Regions from separate parts of the Streptomyces sp. AM 4-1-1 genome, predicted to be linked through region 1. Evidence: riboswitches for the same ligand, from Rfam matches in the RefSeq annotation. Region 1 holds a riboswitch; each other region holds the start of a gene.
What was found. A riboswitch is a leader RNA that binds a small molecule or an ion and turns the genes downstream of it on or off. The one in region 1 is predicted to bind thiamine pyrophosphate.
Positions count from the first base shown of each region.

Region 2: it holds a riboswitch for thiamine pyrophosphate, as region 1 does, so the genes downstream of both, thiO (glycine oxidase ThiO) here and thiC (phosphomethylpyrimidine synthase ThiC) in region 1, are expected to answer to the same signal.
Region 3: it holds a riboswitch for thiamine pyrophosphate, as region 1 does, so the genes downstream of both, PZB75_RS23960 (thiamine ABC transporter substrate-binding protein) here and thiC (phosphomethylpyrimidine synthase ThiC) in region 1, are expected to answer to the same signal.

Region 1 is NZ_CP119145.1:3,476,090-3,482,033, forward strand. Features, by position in the region: gene PZB75_RS14860 (hypothetical protein) at 1-706, shown strand, start outside; gene thiC (phosphomethylpyrimidine synthase ThiC) at 1,059-2,852, opposite strand; TPP riboswitch at 2,845-2,978, opposite strand; gene PZB75_RS14870 (YibE/F family protein) at 3,050-4,504, shown strand; gene PZB75_RS14875 (SsgA family sporulation/cell division regulator) at 4,692-5,129, opposite strand; gene PZB75_RS14880 (helix-turn-helix domain-containing protein) at 5,231-5,944, opposite strand, start outside.
Region 2 is NZ_CP119145.1:1,441,699-1,447,642, forward strand. Features, by position in the region: gene thiE (thiamine phosphate synthase) at 1-191, opposite strand, end outside; gene PZB75_RS05965 (Rv2175c family DNA-binding protein) at 267-632, opposite strand; gene PZB75_RS05970 (FAD-dependent oxidoreductase) at 937-2,202, opposite strand; gene PZB75_RS05975 (hypothetical protein) at 2,231-2,572, opposite strand; TPP riboswitch at 2,624-2,736, shown strand; gene thiO (glycine oxidase ThiO) at 2,734-4,014, shown strand; gene thiS (sulfur carrier protein ThiS) at 4,011-4,217, shown strand; gene PZB75_RS05990 (thiazole synthase) at 4,220-5,029, shown strand; gene pknB (Stk1 family PASTA domain-containing Ser/Thr kinase) at 5,236-5,944, shown strand, end outside.
Region 3 is NZ_CP119145.1:5,620,250-5,626,193, forward strand. Features, by position in the region: gene PZB75_RS23945 (phosphatidate cytidylyltransferase) at 1-316, shown strand, start outside; gene PZB75_RS23950 (nucleotidyltransferase domain-containing protein) at 399-1,166, opposite strand; gene rlmN (23S rRNA (adenine(2503)-C(2))-methyltransferase RlmN) at 1,326-2,432, shown strand; TPP riboswitch at 2,472-2,575, shown strand; gene PZB75_RS23960 (thiamine ABC transporter substrate-binding protein) at 2,647-3,750, shown strand; gene PZB75_RS23965 (iron ABC transporter permease) at 3,843-5,459, shown strand; gene PZB75_RS23970 (ABC transporter ATP-binding protein) at 5,462-5,944, shown strand, end outside.

The DNA of each region.
Region 1 (5,944 bases):
CATGGCCCTGAACGCCACGGCGGCGATCACGGCGGCCGCGGCGGCCGAGTACGAGCACTACGTGAAGGTACGCGGCGAACTCCGCGCTCCCGTGGCACCGAGGGCCGACGACTCGATCCTCGACCCCGTCCTCGATCCGGCCGCCGAGCCCGAACCGGAAGAAGGGCCCGGGGTGGGCGCCGGGGTGGGCGCGGTCATCACGGTGCTGACGCCGCTGCTCGCGGGCGCCTCGGCCGCGATCTTCCTCCTCATCGGCTATCTGCTCAAGCTGCTCAGCCCGACTCCGGCGTTCGCCGGAACGATGATCTTCGCGGGCTGGTTCTTCGCGGCGGTCATGGCGGCGGCCATCCTGGTCGCGGCGGGCGGCCTGCTCGTCACCGCCCTCCGCAACGGCGTGACGTCGCTGCCGGCGGCGGACGAGGAGGAGGAGTTCCCGGAGGATGTGGCGCGCGCCAGGGAGGCATGGCGGCACGCGCTGCTGGAGCGGGGCATCCTGCCCTTTCTGCGGGACGCGATGGACGACCCCGGAGCCGGCCTCGCCTCCCGTACCCCACGCCGTTCGCCGAACCGCATACCGAAGGTCGGCTACAGCGGCCCCGACTTCTCCAGTCCGGGCGGCGGCCCGGCGGCCGGACCGCGGCCGAGCTTCACCAGTCCGGACTTCACGAGCCCGGACTTCGGCGGCCCCGACCACCAGCCGGAGTGAGACGGGCGCCCGGTCGGCGGACCCGCCCCACGACCGTGAACCCTACGCACAGCCACGCAACCACCCCACGGCCACTGACCTGCCCACAGCCACAGTCCCGTCCCCGACCGCGACTCCGTACCACGAGACCGGCGCGCGCCCCGATGCGACCGCGCGCCCCGACACGACCGTGTGCCTCCACGCGACTGTGTATCTCGACACGCCATCGCACCCCTGGGCGGCCTCGCACCCCGATCCCGGGACCGGTGCGGGCAGCCGAACATCCTCTCAGCTGACCGCGCCGGTCCGACGAACACACCGGCAGCCCCCTCAACGAACGGCGAGGACAGCGGGGGCGGCGCGGGCGGCGGGCTCAGTCGGCGATCGGCAGGTACACCCGGTTCCCGGCCGCCGCGAACTCCCTGGACTTCTCCGCCATGCCCTCCTCGATCTCCGCCTGTGATCCGCCGTGCTCCCGGCGGATGTCATGGGAGATCTTCATCGAGCAGAACTTCGGCCCGCACATCGAGCAGAAGTGCGCGGTCTTGGCGGGTTCGGCCGGCAGCGTCTCGTCGTGGAACTCCCTTGCCGTGTCCGGGTCGAGCGCCAGATTGAACTGGTCCTCCCAGCGGAACTCGAACCTGGCGTCCGACAGCGCGTCGTCCCAGTCCTGCGCGCCAGGGTGTCCCTTGGCCAGGTCCGCCGCGTGTGCCGCGATCTTGTAGGTGATGACGCCGGTCTTCACGTCGTCCCGGTTGGGCAGGCCCAGGTGTTCCTTGGGAGTGACGTAACAGAGCATCGCCGTCCCCCACCAGGCGATCATCGCCGCGCCGATGCCCGAGGTGATGTGGTCGTACGCCGGGGCGACATCCGTGGTCAGCGGGCCGAGCGTGTAGAACGGCGCCTCCTCACAGATCTCCTGCTGGAGGTCGATGTTCTCCTTGATCTTGTGCATCGGGACGTGCCCCGGCCCCTCGATCATCGTCTGGACACCGAACCGTTTGGCGACGCTGTTGAGCTCACCGAGGGTGCGCAACTCGGCGAACTGTGCCTCGTCGTTGGCGTCCGCGATCGAGCCGGGGCGCAGTCCGTCGCCGAGGGAGTACGTCACGTCGTACGTGGCGAGGATTTCGCACAACTCTTCGAAATTCTCGTAGAGGAAGGACTCCTGATGATGCGCCAGGCACCACGCGGCCATGATCGAACCGCCCCGGGAGACGATGCCGGTCTTGCGTCGAGCGGTCAGCGGTACGTACGGCAGCCGCACCCCCGCGTGCACCGTCATGTAGTCGACGCCCTGTTCGGCCTGCTCGATGACCGTGTCCTTGTAGATCTCCCAGGTCAGCTCCTCCGCCCTGCCGTCGACCTTTTCGAGGGCCTGGTAGAGGGGGACGGTCCCGATGGGCACGGGGGAGTTCCGGAGGACCCACTCACGGGTGGTGTGGATGTTGCGCCCGGTGGAAAGGTCCATGACCGTGTCGGCGCCCCACCGGGTGGCCCAGGTCATCTTGTCCACCTCCTCCTCGATGGAGGACGTGACCGCGGAGTTGCCGATGTTGGCGTTGACCTTCACCAGGAACCGCTTCCCGATGATCATCGGCTCGATCTCCGGGTGGTTGACGTTGGCCGGGAGAACGGCCCGGCCCGCGGCGATCTCCTCGCGTACGACCTCGGGCCCGACGTTCTCCCGGATCGCGACGTACTCCATCTCGGGCGTGATCTCGCCCCTGCGGGCGTACGCGAGCTGGGTCACCGGCTTCCCGTCCCGGCTGCGCCGGGGCTGACGGGGGCGGCCGGGGAAGACCGCGTCGAGGTTGCGCAGCCCGCCTCGCGGCGCGGTGTGCTTCAGCCCGTCGTCCTCGGGCCGCGCGGGCCGGCCCGCGTACTCCTCGGTGTCCCCCCGGGCGATGATCCATTTCTCCCGCAGCGGCGAGAGCCCCCGGCGGACGTCGGTCTCGACGGCGGGATCGGTGTACGGCCCCGAGGTGTCGTACAGGGTCACGTCCTTGCCGTTGGTGAGGTGCACCTGACGGACCGGCACCTGGAGGTCGGGGCGCGAACCCTGGACGTATCCCTTGTGCCAGCCGATGGACTTCCCGGCCTCGTCGCCGGTCGCGCTGGGCGCGTTCGGTTCCGAAGCAGGCGTGCGTGCGTCCGATGTGGTCATGAGACCTACTCCCTACGCCGGCATTACCCGGTAACAGGTTCGGCGGTCGGCGCAGCATGTCCCGTACGGCTGTACGGAGATCAGCGCCCTCTCAGCCCGGTGCTCCGAGCTCCCGCGTGTGCAAAGGTGTCACCACGCTAGCGCCCTACCTGGCGTGCTGAACAGAGGGCCCCTGCCGCACTTGCGATGATCGGCCGGTGACGTCCCCCCATACCTCTTCCGATTCCGTGCCCACCGCTCCCGATTCCACCGCCGGCCGCGCTTCTGTGGCGGGCGCCGGTTCTGATGCCGGTGCGCGCTCAGGTGCCGGTGCCGCTCGTCGTCCGGGCCGCGATCCGGCACCCGAGCCGCACGGTCACGCACACAGCCACGCGCACAGCCATGGCCCGGCCGCTCCGGTGTCCACGCATCTGCGCAGAGTCATCGCGGCCGTGCTGATCCCGTTCGCCGCCGCCGTGGTGGTCGGCCTGGTGGCGCTCTGGCCGGGCGGCGCCCCGGCGCACGAACGCACCGGGGTCGGCTTCGACCGGCAGACCGAACAGGCCCAGGTGGTGGCCGTCGAACGGGTCGCCTGCGAGGACGTGAACGCCGCCCAGGTGCCTCCGACCGGTGACACCTCGACACCTTCTGGGCGCGAGGCGGTCAACGCGGCGTCGGGCCTGTGCAAGAAGGCCACCGTCAAGGTGACGAGCGGCAGGAACAAGGGCCGCACCTTCGTGGAGGTCGTCCAGCCCGACTCACCGCGTCAACTGAGCCAGGGCCAGGGAGTGGTGGTGGCGTACGCGCCCGACGCGCCCCACGATCTCCAGTACTCCGTGACGGACGTGGACCGGGCGCTCCCGATGGCGCTGCTGGCCGGGGTGTTCGCGCTCGCCGTCGTCGTCGTGGGCAGGCTGCGCGGGGTGATGGCGCTGGTCGCGCTCGCGGTGTCGTTCGCCGTGCTGACCCTGTTCATTCTCCCGGCGATCCTTCAGGGGTCGAACCCCCTGGTCGTCGCGGTCGTCGGGGCCGGAGCCATCATGCTGATCGCCCTCTACATGTGCCACGGGGTGACGGCCCGCACATCCGTCGCCGTGCTCGGCACACTGATCTCCCTGCTGTTGATCGGACTGCTCGGTTCCCTCTTCATCGGCTGGGCGCATCTGAGCGGCAACACCGACGACAACACCGGACTCATCCACGGCCTGTACCCGGGCATCGACATGAGTGGGCTGCTGCTGGCCGGGGTCATCATCGGCTCGCTGGGCGTGCTGGACGACGTGACGGTCACTCAGACGTCGGCGGTCTGGGAGCTGCATCAGGCGAATCCGGCGATGGGCGCGCGGAAGCTCTACCGGGCGGCGATCAGGATCGGCCGCGACCACATCGCCTCGGTCGTCAATACGCTCGTGCTCGCCTATGCGGGCGCCGCGCTTCCACTGCTGTTGTTGTTCTCGATCGCTGAGAGCGGTGTGGGGACAGTGGCCAACAGCGAGTTGGTGGCGGAGGAGATCGTACGGACGCTGGTCGGCTCGATCGGTCTGGTCGCCTCGGTGCCGGTGACGACCGTTCTCGCGGCGCTGGTGGTCTCCGCGGACCGTACAGGGCTCGGCGCGGAAGCAGGAGCTTCGGCACCCGCACGGACCGGAAGAGGCCGACGTCGCAAACCGTGACCGTGTACACCACCGGGGACTGCCGCAGCGGCCGTTGTGCGCGATGCCACGAACGGCGGAACGACGGACGGAAAGGCAGCGCGGGCCGCACAGGTCGGGTCTGCGGGCGGACGCTACGGACGGCGGTGCGGACGGCGGCGGAGAGCTGGCCCAGGCCGACGGAACTACGAGCTAAGGACGGCGGCGCTCAGCCGGCGTTCTGCTCTTCGGCGAGGATGCGCCCCAGTGCATCTTCCAGACTCCCCTCGAAGTCACCCAACGTGTGCTCCTGACCGAGCGGCACCAACTTGTCCGTGCGGTCGAGAAATGCCACAAGAGGAGCGGTCCCGGCCCGGAAGAGCGCACGGTCCGCACCGACCTGAAGCCTGATGTGCACGTCCGACAGCCCCTCCGGCTCGGTGGGCCCGATGTGCACATCGCCGTCACCACTTGGACTGTTGAGGCCGTCGAGCAACAGCTCACGACCGAAAGCCCAGGTGACGGGGGCGTCACCCGGGAGATGGAAGGTCATCCGGATCGCGTACGGATCGCTCACTTCGTACCGGAGCTCCACCGGGATTCGGAATGACAGCTCCTCGGAGACGAGGAAGCTCATCATGACCTCTGCTTGAACCGACTCGCGCATCGTTCAACCCCGCAGTAGATGAAACTGGCCAGGAATGATCCCCCATGGCCCTATTGACGCCATCGTGGTGCACGCGATAGCAGATCACAAGGAGTGATTTTTCAGATACTGATAGAGAACACGAACGAGCGCAAGAGGCTCGACACTTCGCCACGTAGTTGTTCGACTGCGGGGAGCAACCGTTCCTCTTGTTCCAGAGGGAGAGAAACCGCCATTGCGGCGGCAGTTGAGCCCGCCGTGATGGGAATGGCGGCGCAGACAGTTCCTAAGGCATATTCCTGTCGTTCGATGACAGGTTCCATGCGTTCCATCGATCTCAAACGCTCAAGAAATGACTGACGGTCTCGTACGGAGTAACGCGTCAGTGGTCGCACCGGGTAACGGTCGAGATGGTGTTCGCGGGCCTTCTCATCGAGTTGGCCGAGCAGACATTGGCCGATTGCGTGCGCGTGACCCGTCTCGCGGAACGAGGCCCATTCGTCCACCGCGGGGGAGGCCGGGGTGTCCGCGACTCCGATGAGCTCGATCTCGCCCTCGCGGTAGACCGCGCAGTACACCGGAGCCCCGATGGCGTCGCGCCACTGCTCCAGGGACTCGACGATTCTGCTTCGACGAGGGTGCGGGGGCCTGTTGCCCCCCAGTCGCTCGGTCGCGGCGCCGAACAGGAAGACGCCCTTCTCCCTGCGGAGATATCCCTCGTGGGTCAGCGTGCGCAACAGGTGGTAGGCGGTTGGCAGAGGCAGCCCCGCCTCCCTCGCCAGTTGCTTCGCGGGCGCTCCGTCGCGATGGGCGCCCACAGCCTCCAGCAGTCTCAG
Region 2 (5,944 bases), 2.0 Mb from region 1:
TCGGCGAACACCGCCAGGTGGTCCAGCTCCTCGGCCGCCTCCATGCCCTTGTCGCGCAGCTGGACGATGTCCACCCCGGACGAGAGCACGGCGTCGAGGAACGCGGGGAGGTCGCCCTGCCGCTTGCGGGCGTCCGTGCACAGATAGAGCCGGGCGTCGGACAGTAGCGCGCGAGGCGTGGACGTGGACATGGAGCGGTCCCCCCGTCGGTACGGCGGGGGCCGGGCCGCGCACGGCGGCCCGTACCCCGCGTGTGGTGGTCTCGGTCAGACGGCGAGCGCCTGGGCGCGACGCTTCACCTCCGTGCCGCGATTCTCGCTCAGCGCCTGGGCCGGGCTGCCGGGCAGGGTGGGGTCGGGGGTGAAGAGCCATTCCAGCATCTCCACGTCGGTGTAGCCGTCGTCCCTCAGGAGGGTCAGGGTCCCCGCGAGGCCCTTCACCACCTTGGTGCCGTCGATGAAGGCGGCGGGCACCTGGAGCGCCCGGTTCTCCCCACGTCGTACGGCGATGAGCTGGCCCTCCTTGACCAGCTGCCGTACACGCGTCACCTCGACATCGAGCATTTCCGCGATGTCGGGCAGGTGGAGCCAGGCGGGGACGAGAGCATCGATCCTTGCGTCAATCTCGGTCACGGGGACAAGCGTGCCATCCCGGACCGACAGTGGGTAGCCGGGCCGCCCGGACGGAGGTCCCCACCGGGGTGTACGGCCCCCTCGACCGCGGCCCGGCTCCCCGCGCCGCCGGGCCTCCCGCGACCGGTTCCGGAGTCCGTACCGCTCGGCCTTCCGAGCCGGCCCGCGCCTGCCGCTCGCCTTTCCGGAGCCGGCCCGTTCCTGCCCCCGTACCGCTCGCCCTTCCGGAACCGGCCCGCGCCTGCCGCTCGCCCTCCCGGAACCGGCCCGTTCCTGCCCCGTACCGCCCGTCCTCCCGGAGCCGTCAGGGCGCGTCGGTCCTGGTGGACTTCAGCGGCACGGAGGGGTCGGCGACCCGTACCGGATCGACCCGCGCCGCCGCCTCGACCAGCTTGCGGCCCTGCGCCAGATCGCGCGGGCGGCCGACCGCGAGGACCGCGACCAGCATCCCGTCGCGCAGCCAGCACACCGTCCAGGAGGGGTCCGCCGGGTCGCCGCGCCACAGCAGGGTGTCGGCGGCCGCGTGGTGGCCCGCGTACTGGACGAAGCAGCCGAACTGCTCGGACCAGAAGTACGGCACCGGGTCGTACGGCACGGGCGGCTCGCCCGCCTCGGCGCCGATGATGTTCGCGGCGACGGTCCTCGGGCCCTGGAGGGCGTTGTCCCAGTGGTGGACCAGCAGGCGTTCGCCGTAGCGGGCGGAGGGGAAGGAGGCGCAGTCCCCGACGGCGTACACATCGGCCACCGAGGCGCGCAGGGCGCTGTCGGCGGTCACCGAACCGTCCGGGCCGAGCCGGATGCCGGACCCGGCGAGCGGGCCGGTGGCGGGCCTGGCGCCGATCCCGACGACGACGGCGTCGGCCGCGATCACCCGGCCGTCCGCACCGGACGCGTCCCCGGCGAGGACGACCGCGCCCGGTTCGACGCGCGCCACCCGGGCGAGCGTGAGCAGTTCCGCGCCGCTCTCCGCGTACCAGGCGGCCATCGGGGCGGCGACCTCGGCCGGCATGGTGCCCGCGAGCGGCCGGTCGGCGGCCTCGACGACGGTGACCCGGCAGCCCGCCGCGCGGGCCGCCGTGGTGAACTCCGCGCCGATCCAGCCCGCGCCGACGACCACGACCGGGCGCCGCTCGTCGAGCACCGGCCGCAGCCGGGTCGCGTCGTCGAGGGTGCGCAGCAGATGGACGCCGGGGGCGTCCCCGGAGCCGGGGAGCGTGACGGGTTCGGCCCCGGTGGCGACGACCAGGACGTCGTACGGGACGGTCCCGGCGGCGGTGTCCACCTCGTGCGCCGAGGGACGCACACCGGTCACCTCCAGCCCCAGCCGCAGTTCGATGTCCAGCGCCGCGAAGTCGATGTCGAAGGCGGAGTGCTCGGCGGTTCCGAGCAGCACGGCCTTGGAGAGCGGGGGCCTGTCGTACGGCGGGTGGGGTTCGGCGCCGATGAGGGTGACCGAGCCGGTGAAGCCCTGCTCACGCAGGGCGACCGCGGTCCGGACGCCCGCCATGCCCGCCCCGACGACGACCACTCGGCGGCGGCTCTCTGTCTGCTGTTCGGTCTGCTCGCTCACCCGTCCACCCTAAACACCTGACGTGGCGTCAGAGACCGAGCTGTTCCACCACGCTCGTCCCGCCGCCCTCCCGCGACTCCCACTCCCACCGCTCGTCCAGCCGCACCCGTCCGTCGGCGAGCTCGACGACGGTGGAGACGCAGTGCCCGGAGGAGGTGGCCCCGTCCTGGGTGAGCTGGACGTAGCGGAAGTCCAGGGTGTCGGCGGTACGGGTGCCGACGAGATGGCCGCGGACCACGTCACCGCCCGCGTACTCGGCCCAGATCCGCCCCGCTTCCTCGTGGTAGGCGAACCGGGTGCGGGTGGAGACCTGGCCGGGGGCCTGGTCGGCGACCGGCGAGAGGACGAGTCCGTCGAGCGAGCGGGCCATGGCTGCGGCTCCCTTACTGCGCGTCAGGGCCAAGGTTTATGGTGGCCAACGTAAGGCACTCGCGGGAGCCCGGACGCACCGGGCTGAGAGGGGGGCTGGGCGGCCTCCGACCGTACGAACCTGATCCGGGTCATGCCGGCGAAGGGAGGGGCTGGACGCCCATGCGTTCTTCCGAGACCACAGGTGCTCGCGGGGATGGCCCCGGGCCCGGTGAAGAGACCGGGGGGCCGGGCCAGGACCGGTCCGGGCGGGGCCCCGCGCGGGGCCCGTGGTCCTCCGCCGGTTCCGACGTCCTCGTCATCGGGGGCGGGATCATCGGCCTGGTCACCGCCTGGCGGGCCGCGCAGCACGGGCTGCGTACCGCCGTCGCCGATCCAGGACCGGGCGGCGGGGCCGCGCGGGTCGCGGCCGGAATGCTCGCCGCCGTCACCGAACTCCACTACGGGGAGGAACTGCTGCTCGGCCTCAACGTCGCCTCGGCCGCGCGCTATCCCGCGTTCGCGGCCGAGCTGACGGAGGCGAGCGGCCAGGACATCGGCTTCCGCGCCTGCGGCACGCTGGCCGTCGCGCTGGACTCGGACGACCGGGCGCAGTTGCGGGAGCTGCACGAGCTCCAGCGCCGCTGCGGACTGGATTCCGACTGGCTCACCGGGCGTGAGTGCCGTCGGCTGGAGCCGATGCTCGCGCCGGGCGTGCGCGGGGGCCTGCGCGTCGACGGCGACCACCAGGTCGATCCCCGGCGGCTGGCCGCCGCGCTGCTGACGGCGTGCGAGCGGGCCGGGGTCCGCTTCCACCGGGAGCGGGTGGCACGGCTCTCGGTGGTACGGGACCGGGCGGTCGGCGCCGTGCTCGCGGGCGGCGCCCGGCTCACCGCCGACCAGGTGGTGCTCGCGGCGGGCAGTCTCAGCGGACGGCTCGCCGGACTGCCCGGCGGGGTGGTGCCCCCGGTCCGCCCGGTGAAGGGGCAGGTGCTGCGGCTGACCGTGCCGCCCGCGTACGCCCCGTTCCTCAGCCGGACCGTCCGGGCCGTGGTGCGCGGCGGCCACATCTATCTCGTGCCCCGGGAGAACGGCGAACTCGTGGTGGGCGCCACCAGTGAGGAGCTGGGCTGGGACACCACGGTCACGGCGGGCGGGGTGTACGAGCTGCTGCGCGACGCGCACGAACTGGTGCCCGGCATCACCGAGCTGCCGCTCACCGAGACCCGGGCCGGTCTGCGCCCCGCCTCCCCCGACAACGCCCCGCTGCTGGGCCCCACCGCCCTGCCGGGCCTGCTGCTCGCCACCGGGCACCATCGCAACGGGGTGCTGCTGACCCCCGTCACGGGCGACGCCCTGGCGCGGGCCCTGACCACCGGTGAGCTGCCCGAGGTGGCCCGCCCCTTCGCCCCCGGCCGCTTCCCGTCCGCGGCCGTCCCCGTATCCCAGGAGCAGCCCGTATGACCATGTCCGTCTCCGTGAACGGAGAACCCCGCGCCATCGCCCCCGGCACCACGCTGGACGTCCTGGTCGCGACGCTGAGCGCCGCGCCCTCGGGGATCGCCGCCGCCGTCAACGAGTCCGTCGTCCCGCGCGGCCGGTGGGCCCGTACGGCGCTCGCCGACGGCGACCGGGTCGAGGTACTGACCGCGGTCCAGGGAGGCTGACCGTGTCCGACGATCTGTTCGCGCTGGGGGACGCCACCTTCTCGTCCCGGCTGATCATGGGGACCGGCGGGGTGCCCAGCCTCGATGTGCTCGAACGCTCGCTGGTGGCCTCCGGCACCGAGCTGACCACCGTCGCGATGCGGCGGCTCGACCCGGGGGTGGCCGGCTCGGTGCTCTCGGTGCTGGAACGGCTCGGCATCCGGGTCCTGCCGAACACCGCGGGCTGTTTCACGGCGGGCGAGGCCGTGCTGACCGCCCGGCTGGCCCGGGAGGCGCTGGGCACCGACTGGGTGAAGCTGGAGGTGGTGGCCGACGAGCGGACCCTGCTGCCCGATCCGATCGAGCTGCTGGACGCGGCGGAGACCCTGGTCGACGACGGGTTCACGGTGCTGCCGTACACCAGCGACGATCCGGTGCTCGCCCGGAAGCTGGAGGACGTGGGATGTGCGGCCATCATGCCGCTGGGCTCCCCCATCGGCTCCGGGCTCGGCATCCGCAACCCGCACAACTTCCAGCTGATCACCGAGCGGGCCGGGGTGCCGGTGATCCTCGACGCGGGCGCCGGGACGGCGTCGGACGCGGCGCTCGCGATGGAGCTGGGGTGCGCGGCGGTGATGCTCGCGTCGGCGGTGACCCGGGCCCGCGAACCCGAGCTGATGGCCGCGGCGATGCGGCACGCGGTGGACGGTGGCAGGCTGGCGCACCGCGCGGGCCGCATCCCGCGCCGCCACTTCGCGCTGGCCTCGTCACCGGACGAGGGCGTGGCGGTCCTGGACCCGGAGCGCCCGGCCTTCCGGGCCGTCGCACCGTAGTGCCGGACCTTCCGGGCCGTCGCACCCTGATGCCGTGATGCCGTGACCGGCGGTGTCCGCCCGGGGGGACGTCGTCCGGTGCGTCCGGTCGAGAGGCGGCCGGAGGTCCTGGGTGGCGGAGCGTCTGTCACGGCCCGGCCGCGGTACGGACCCGGCTCGGCCCCGGGCGGCGGGCCGGGGCCGTCGCTGCTCGTAGACTCGCCTGCGTGGATACGACCCTCCAGGACCCTCTTGTCGGGCAGGTGCTCGACGGCCGCTACCGCGTCGACGCCCGCATCGCCGTCGGCGGGATGGCCACGGTCTACCGGGCCTTGGACACCCGTCTCGACCGGGTGCTCGCCCTCAAGGTGATGCACCCGGCGCTCGCGGCCGACGTCTCGTTCGTCGAGCGCTTCATCCGCGAGGCCAAGTCGGTGGCCCGGCTGGCGCATCCCAACGTGGTCGCCGTCTTCGACCAGGGGGCGCAGGGCGCGTACGTCTATCTGGCGATGGAGTACGTCTCGGGATGCACCCTGCGTGACGTCCTGCGGGAGCGGGGCGCGCTGCGGCCCCGGGCCGCGCTGGACATCCTGGAACCGGTCCTCGCCGCGCTGGGGGCGGCCCACCGGGCGGGGTTCGTGCACCGCGACATGAAGCCGGAGAACGTCCTGATAGGGGACGACGGCCGGGTGAAGGTCGCCGACTTCGGTCTCGTACGGGCGGTGGGTTCCGTCACCGCCACCACGGGCTCGGTGCTGGGCACCGTCTCGTACCTCGCCCCCGAGCAGATCGAGCACGGCACGGCCGACACCCGTGCCGATGTGTACGCCTGCGGTGTGGTCCTGCACGAGATGCTGACGGGCGCCAAGCCGCACACCGGTGGCACCCCGGCCCAGGTGATCTACCAGCACCTCAACGAGGACGTGCCCGCCCCGT
Region 3 (5,944 bases), 2.1 Mb from region 1:
GCCGCGCATCAGTCCGGGGAAGACCCGTGAGGGCCTGTTCGGAGCGGTCTCCTTCGCGATGGTCGCCGGCGCGCTGTGCATGGAGTTCCTGATCGACGACGGCGCCTGGTGGCAGGGGCTGCTGCTCGGCCTCGCCGTCGCGGCCAGTGCCACCCTCGGTGACCTGGGCGAGTCCATGATCAAGCGGGACCTCGGGATCAAGGACATGGGCACGCTGCTGCCGGGGCATGGCGGGATCATGGACCGGCTCGACTCGCTGCTGCCGTCCGCACCGGTCGTCTGGCTGCTGCTGGTGATCTTCGTCGGCTCCGGCTGACGAGGAGGGCGCACTCCGCGTACCGGGAGCGCGTCGTCGTTCCCGGTGAGGGCCCGCCGTCCACGGCGGGCCCTCACCGCGTTCAGGCCGTTTCGACGGCCCGCTCCAGCAGGGACAGCGTCTCGTCGACGGCACGGGTCAGGTCTTCCGGTACGGGGGACAGCCCGGCCAGGACGCGGTCGACGCCCCTCAGTCCCGCACGGTCGAGCAGCGTCTTCTCGTTGGTGACCCACTGCCCCCGCGCTGCCAGGACCGCGTGCGCCGTCTGGCAGGCGGCGACGCCGATCGCTCCCACGGTGTCGGTGAGGTTGCCCCGCTCGGCGTGGGCGGTGCGTGCGTAGTCGAGGGTGAGCCGGGCCGCGTTCCACCACTGAGCGGGCGCGGTGCGCCGCAGTTCCGCGGGGAAGTCGGGGCGCGGCAGCTGTCCGTGCAGCACCTGGTTGACGGCCAGCTCGGCGACGACCAGATAGGTCGGGATTCCGGCCAGGTGGAACATGAGCCGCTCGACGGCGAACCGCCCCTGGCGGGCCTGCGCGAGCTGATGCTCCACGTCGTCGAGGTCGCGGTAGTGCACGTCGATGTGCCGGGCGCCGACCCGGAGCCACGCTCCGCCGTTGAACACGCCACCGCCCCACTCGCCGATCCCGGAGACCTCCCCGGGCCAGCCGAGGGCGCGCAGGGCGTCGGGGGAGAAGGTCCCCCGGTAGTAGACGGCGAAGTCCCAGTCGCTGTCGGCCCGATGCGTGCCGGCGGCCCGCGAGCCCCCCAACGCCACGGCCCGCACCCCCGGCAGGCCGGCGAGCCGGTCCGTGACGTGAACGAGGAAGGAGTGTTCGTCGTCGAAGCGCATGGACGTGAGGGTAGGCGGGCGGACACCGGACCGCGGACCATTTTCCTGTTCGCTCCGGTCGCGGCCGATCCCACCGGCCGCTCCCGCACGGGAGCACCGGAGCCGCCCGGACCGACGGCGACCTTCGGCACGCGGCGTGTCTGCGACACTGGAGGAACCATGCCTAAGCCCGGAGAACTCACTTTCGTCGCGCCCCGCGGGGCCAAGCAGCCGCCGCGGCACCTCGCCGACCTCACGCCTGCCGAGCGCAAGGAGGCCGTCGCCGCGATCGGTGAGAAGCCGTTCCGCGCCCAGCAGCTGTCGCAGCACTACTTCGCGCGGTACGCGCACGACCCGTCCGAGTGGACCAACATCCCGGCCGGATCGCGGGACAAGCTCGCCGACGCGATGTTCCCGGACCTGATGTCCGTCGTACGGCACATCAGCTGCGACGACGACACCACCCGTAAGACGCTGTGGAAGCTGCACGACGGGACGCTCGTCGAGTCCGTCCTGATGCGCTACCCCGAACGCGTCACCATGTGCGTCTCGTCACAGGCCGGCTGCGGGATGAACTGCCCGTTCTGCGCGACCGGGCAGGCGGGCCTGGACCGTAACCTGTCGACCGCCGAGATCGTGCACCAGATCGTGGACGGCATGCGGGCGCTGCGCGACGGTGAGGTCCCCGGCGGTCCGGCGCGGCTGTCCAACATCGTGTTCATGGGCATGGGCGAACCGCTCGCCAACTACAAGCGGGTGGTCGGCGCGATCCGGCGGCTGACGGACCCGGAGCCCGACGGGCTCGGGATCTCGCAGCGGGGCGTCACCGTCTCCACGGTCGGACTGGTCCCGGCGATGCTGCGGTTCGCCGACGAGGGCTTCAAGTGCCGTCTGGCCGTCTCGCTGCACGCCCCCGACGACGAGCTGCGCGACACGCTCGTACCGGTGAACACCCGGTGGAAGGTGCGCGAGGTGCTGGACGCCGCGTGGGAGTACGCGGAGAAGTCCGGCCGCCGGATCTCCGTCGAGTACGCGCTGATCCGTGACATCAACGACCAGGCGTGGCGCGGTGACCTGCTGGGCCGGCTCCTCAAGGGCAAGCGGGTGCACGTCAACCTCATTCCGCTGAACCCGACGCCCGGTTCGAAGTGGACGGCCTCCCGGCCCGAGGACGAGAAGGCGTTCGTCGAGGCGATCGCCGCCCACGGGGTGCCGGTGACCGTCCGGGACACCCGTGGTCAGGAGATCGACGGGGCCTGCGGGCAGCTGGCGGCGGCCGAGCGCTGAGGCCGAAAAGGCACGTGTAGCCTGGGCCGAACCAACTTCATATTCCGACAGGGGAGCGCCACAGCGCTGAGAGTGCGGCACGCCGCAGACCCTCTGAACCTCGCCCGGGTCATTCCGGGTAGGAAGTTCGGTCGTTACTCGAGCTGTTGCGCCCTGCCCGCTCTCCGGAGCGGGCAGGGCCGCGTCTCTTCCTGGTCACCCCCAGGAGGAATGAATGCACACCACCACGAAGACCGCCGCGATCTCGCTCGCCGCGGCCCTCGGCGTCACGGCGCTGGCCGGCTGCGGCGGTTCAGACGACTCCGGCGCCGGGAGCGGCGCGTCGAAGGGGACCGGGTCGAAGACGGTCACCCTGGTCAGCCACGACTCGTTCGCCGCCTCCCCCGCCGTGCTGAAGGCGTTCACCGAGGAGACCGGCTACACCGTCAAGGTACTGAAGAGCGGTGACGCCGGAGCCGCCCTCAACCAGGAGATCCTGACCAAGGGCTCCCCGCGCGGCGACGTGTTCTTCGGCGTCGACAACACCCTGCTCTCACGCGCCCTCGACAACGGGCTGTTCACCCCGTACGAGGCGAAGGGCCTCGACCGGGTCTCGCCCGACGCCCGGCTCGACGGGGACAAGCACCGGGTCACGCCCGTCGACACCGGCGACATCTGTGTCAACTACGACAAGAAGTACTTCGCGGACAAGAAGCTCGCCCCGCCGCAGAGCTTCGCCGACCTGGTGAAGCCCGCGTACAAGAACCTGCTCGTCACCGAGAACCCGGCGACCTCGTCGCCCGGTCTAGGCTTCCTCCTCGGCACGGTCGCCGCCTACGGCGACGGGGGCCACGAGGACTACTGGAAGAAGCTCAGGAGCAACGGGGTCAAGGTCGTCGACGGCTGGGAGCAGGCGTACAACGAGGAGTTCTCCGGCTCCGCGGGCGGCCGCAAGGCCAAGGCCGACCGCCCGCTCGTCGTGTCGTACGCCTCCAGCCCGCCCGTCGAGGTGCTGTACGCGAAGCCGCAGCCGGCCGAGGCGCCGACCGGCGTCGCCACCGGCACCTGCTTCCGGCAGACGGAGTTCGCGGGTCTGCTGACCGGGGCGAAGAACGAGGAGGGCGGCAAGGCCCTGCTGGACTTCCTGATCAGCGAGAAGTTCCAGGACGACATGCCGCTCACCATGTTCGTGAACCCCGTGGTCAAGGACGCGAAGCTGCCGGAACTCTTCACCAGGTTCGGCGCGAAGGTCGACAAGCCGGCCACGGTCGACCCGGAGAAGATCTCCAAGAACCGTGAGCAGTGGGTCCAGTCGTGGTCCTCGCTCGTCGTGAAGTAACGAAGCCCCCCGGCCGCGGGGTGGGCGCGCGCGGGGAGGCGGGGCGCCCCGGCGGCCGGGCACGCCGGGACGCGGTGACACGGCTCGCCCTGATGGCCGTGCCGTTCGCCTTCTTCGCGCTGTTCTTCGCCTACCCCGTCGTCGCGATCGTCGGCCGGGGACTGAAGACCGGCGGTGTCTGGCAGTTCGGCCGGTTCGGCGAGGTGCTGGCCCGGCCGGACATCCTCGACGTCCTCTGGTTCACCGGCTGGCAGGCGCTCGCCTCGACGGCGCTCACCCTGCTGATCGCGCTGCCCGGCGCGTACGTCTTCGCCCGCCTCGACTTCCCCGGCAAGCAACTGCTGCGCGCGGTCGTCACCGTGCCGTTCGTGCTGCCGACCGTGGTCGTCGGCACGGCGTTCCTGGCGCTCCTCGGGCGGGGCGGCCTCCTCGACGAGATGTGGGGGGTACGCCTCGACACCACCGTGTGGGCGATCCTCCTCGCCCATGTCTTCTTCAACTACGCGGTGGTCGTGCGGACCGTCGGCGGACTGTGGTCGCAGCTCGACCCGCGCCAGGAGGAGGCCGCCCGGGTCCTGGGCGCCGGGCGGTTCGCGGCCTGGCGGCGGGTCACCCTGCCGGCCCTCGCGCCCGCCGTGGCCGCCGCCGCGCTGATGGTCTTCCTCTTCACCTTCACCTCCTTCGGTGTCGTGCAGATCCTCGGCGGCCCGGCCTTCTCCACCCTGGAGGTGGAGATCTACCGGCAGACCGCCCAGTTCCTCGACCTGCCGACGGCCGCCGTGCTGACGCTGGTCCAGTTCGCCGCGGTCGGCGCGATCCTCGCCGTGCACGCCAGGACCGTGCGCCGCAGGGAGACGGCGCTGAAGCTGGTCGATCCGGCGCAGACCGCGCGCCGCCCGCGCGGCGCCGGACAGTGGACGCTGTTCGGCGGGGTGCTGCTGACCGTCGTGGTGCTGCTCCTGCTGCCGCTCGGGGTGCTCGTGGAGCGGTCACTGGCCGTGCCCGGCGGCGGCCACGGCTTCGACTTCTACCGCGCCCTCGGGTCGGTCGACGCCGCCGGCGGTGTGTTCCTGGTGGCGCCGATCGAGGCGATCTGGAACTCCCTGCGGTACGCACTGGTCGCCACCGTCATCGCGCTGGTCGTCGGCGGGCTGGCGGCGGCTGCGCTGACCCGGCGCGCGGGACGGCTGGTGCGCGGTTTCGACGCGCTGCTGATGCTGCCGCTCGGGGTGTCCGCCGTCACCGTCGGATTCGGGTTCCTGATCACCCTGGACAAGCCGCCGCTCGATCTGCGGACCTCGTGGGTCCTGGTGCCGCTGGCCCAGGCGCTGGTGGGCGTGCCCTTCGTCGTACGGACCATGCTGCCCGTCCTGCGGGCGGTGGACGGCCGGCTGCGGGAGGCCGCCGCCGTGCTCGGCGCGTCGCCGCTGCGGGCCTGGCGGGAGGTCGATCTGCCGCTGGTGCGGCGGGCGGTGCTGGTCGCGGCGGGCTTCGCGTTCGCCGTGTCGCTGGGGGAGTTCGGGGCGACGGTGTTCATCGCACGCCCGGACAATCCGACCCTGCCCGTCGCCGTGGCGCGACTGCTGGGCCGGCCCGGTGAGCTCAACTACGGGCAGGCGATGGCCCTGAGCACCGTACTCATGCTGGTGTGCGCGGTCTCGCTGCTGCTGCTCGAACGTATCCGCACCGACCGATCCGGGGAGTTCTGAGAATGCTGACACTCGAATCGGCCACTGTCCGCTTCGGCGGCAGGACCGCGCTGGATGCCGTCGATCTGAAGGTCGCCGAGCACGAGATCGTGTGCGTGCTCGGCCCCAGCGGCAGCGGCAAGTCGACCCTGTTGCGGTGCGTCGCCGGGCTCCAGCCGCTGGACGGCGGCCGGGTGCTGCTCGACGGGGCGGACCAGTCGGGGGTACCGGTGCACCGCCGCGGCCTCGGCCTGATGTTCCAGGACCACCAGCTGTTCCCGCACCGCGATGTCGGCGCCAATGTCGCGTTCGGGCTGCGGATGCGAGGCGCGGGGCGCGGGGAGCAGGCCCGCAGGGTAGGCGAACTCCTCGATCTGGTGGGGCTGCCGGGCGCCGGACGCCGGGCGGTCGCCGCACTGTCCGGCGGCGAGCAGCAGCGCGTCGCGCTGGCCCGCGCGCTGGCGCCCCGGCCGAAGCTGCTGATGCTGGACGAACCGCTCGGCCAG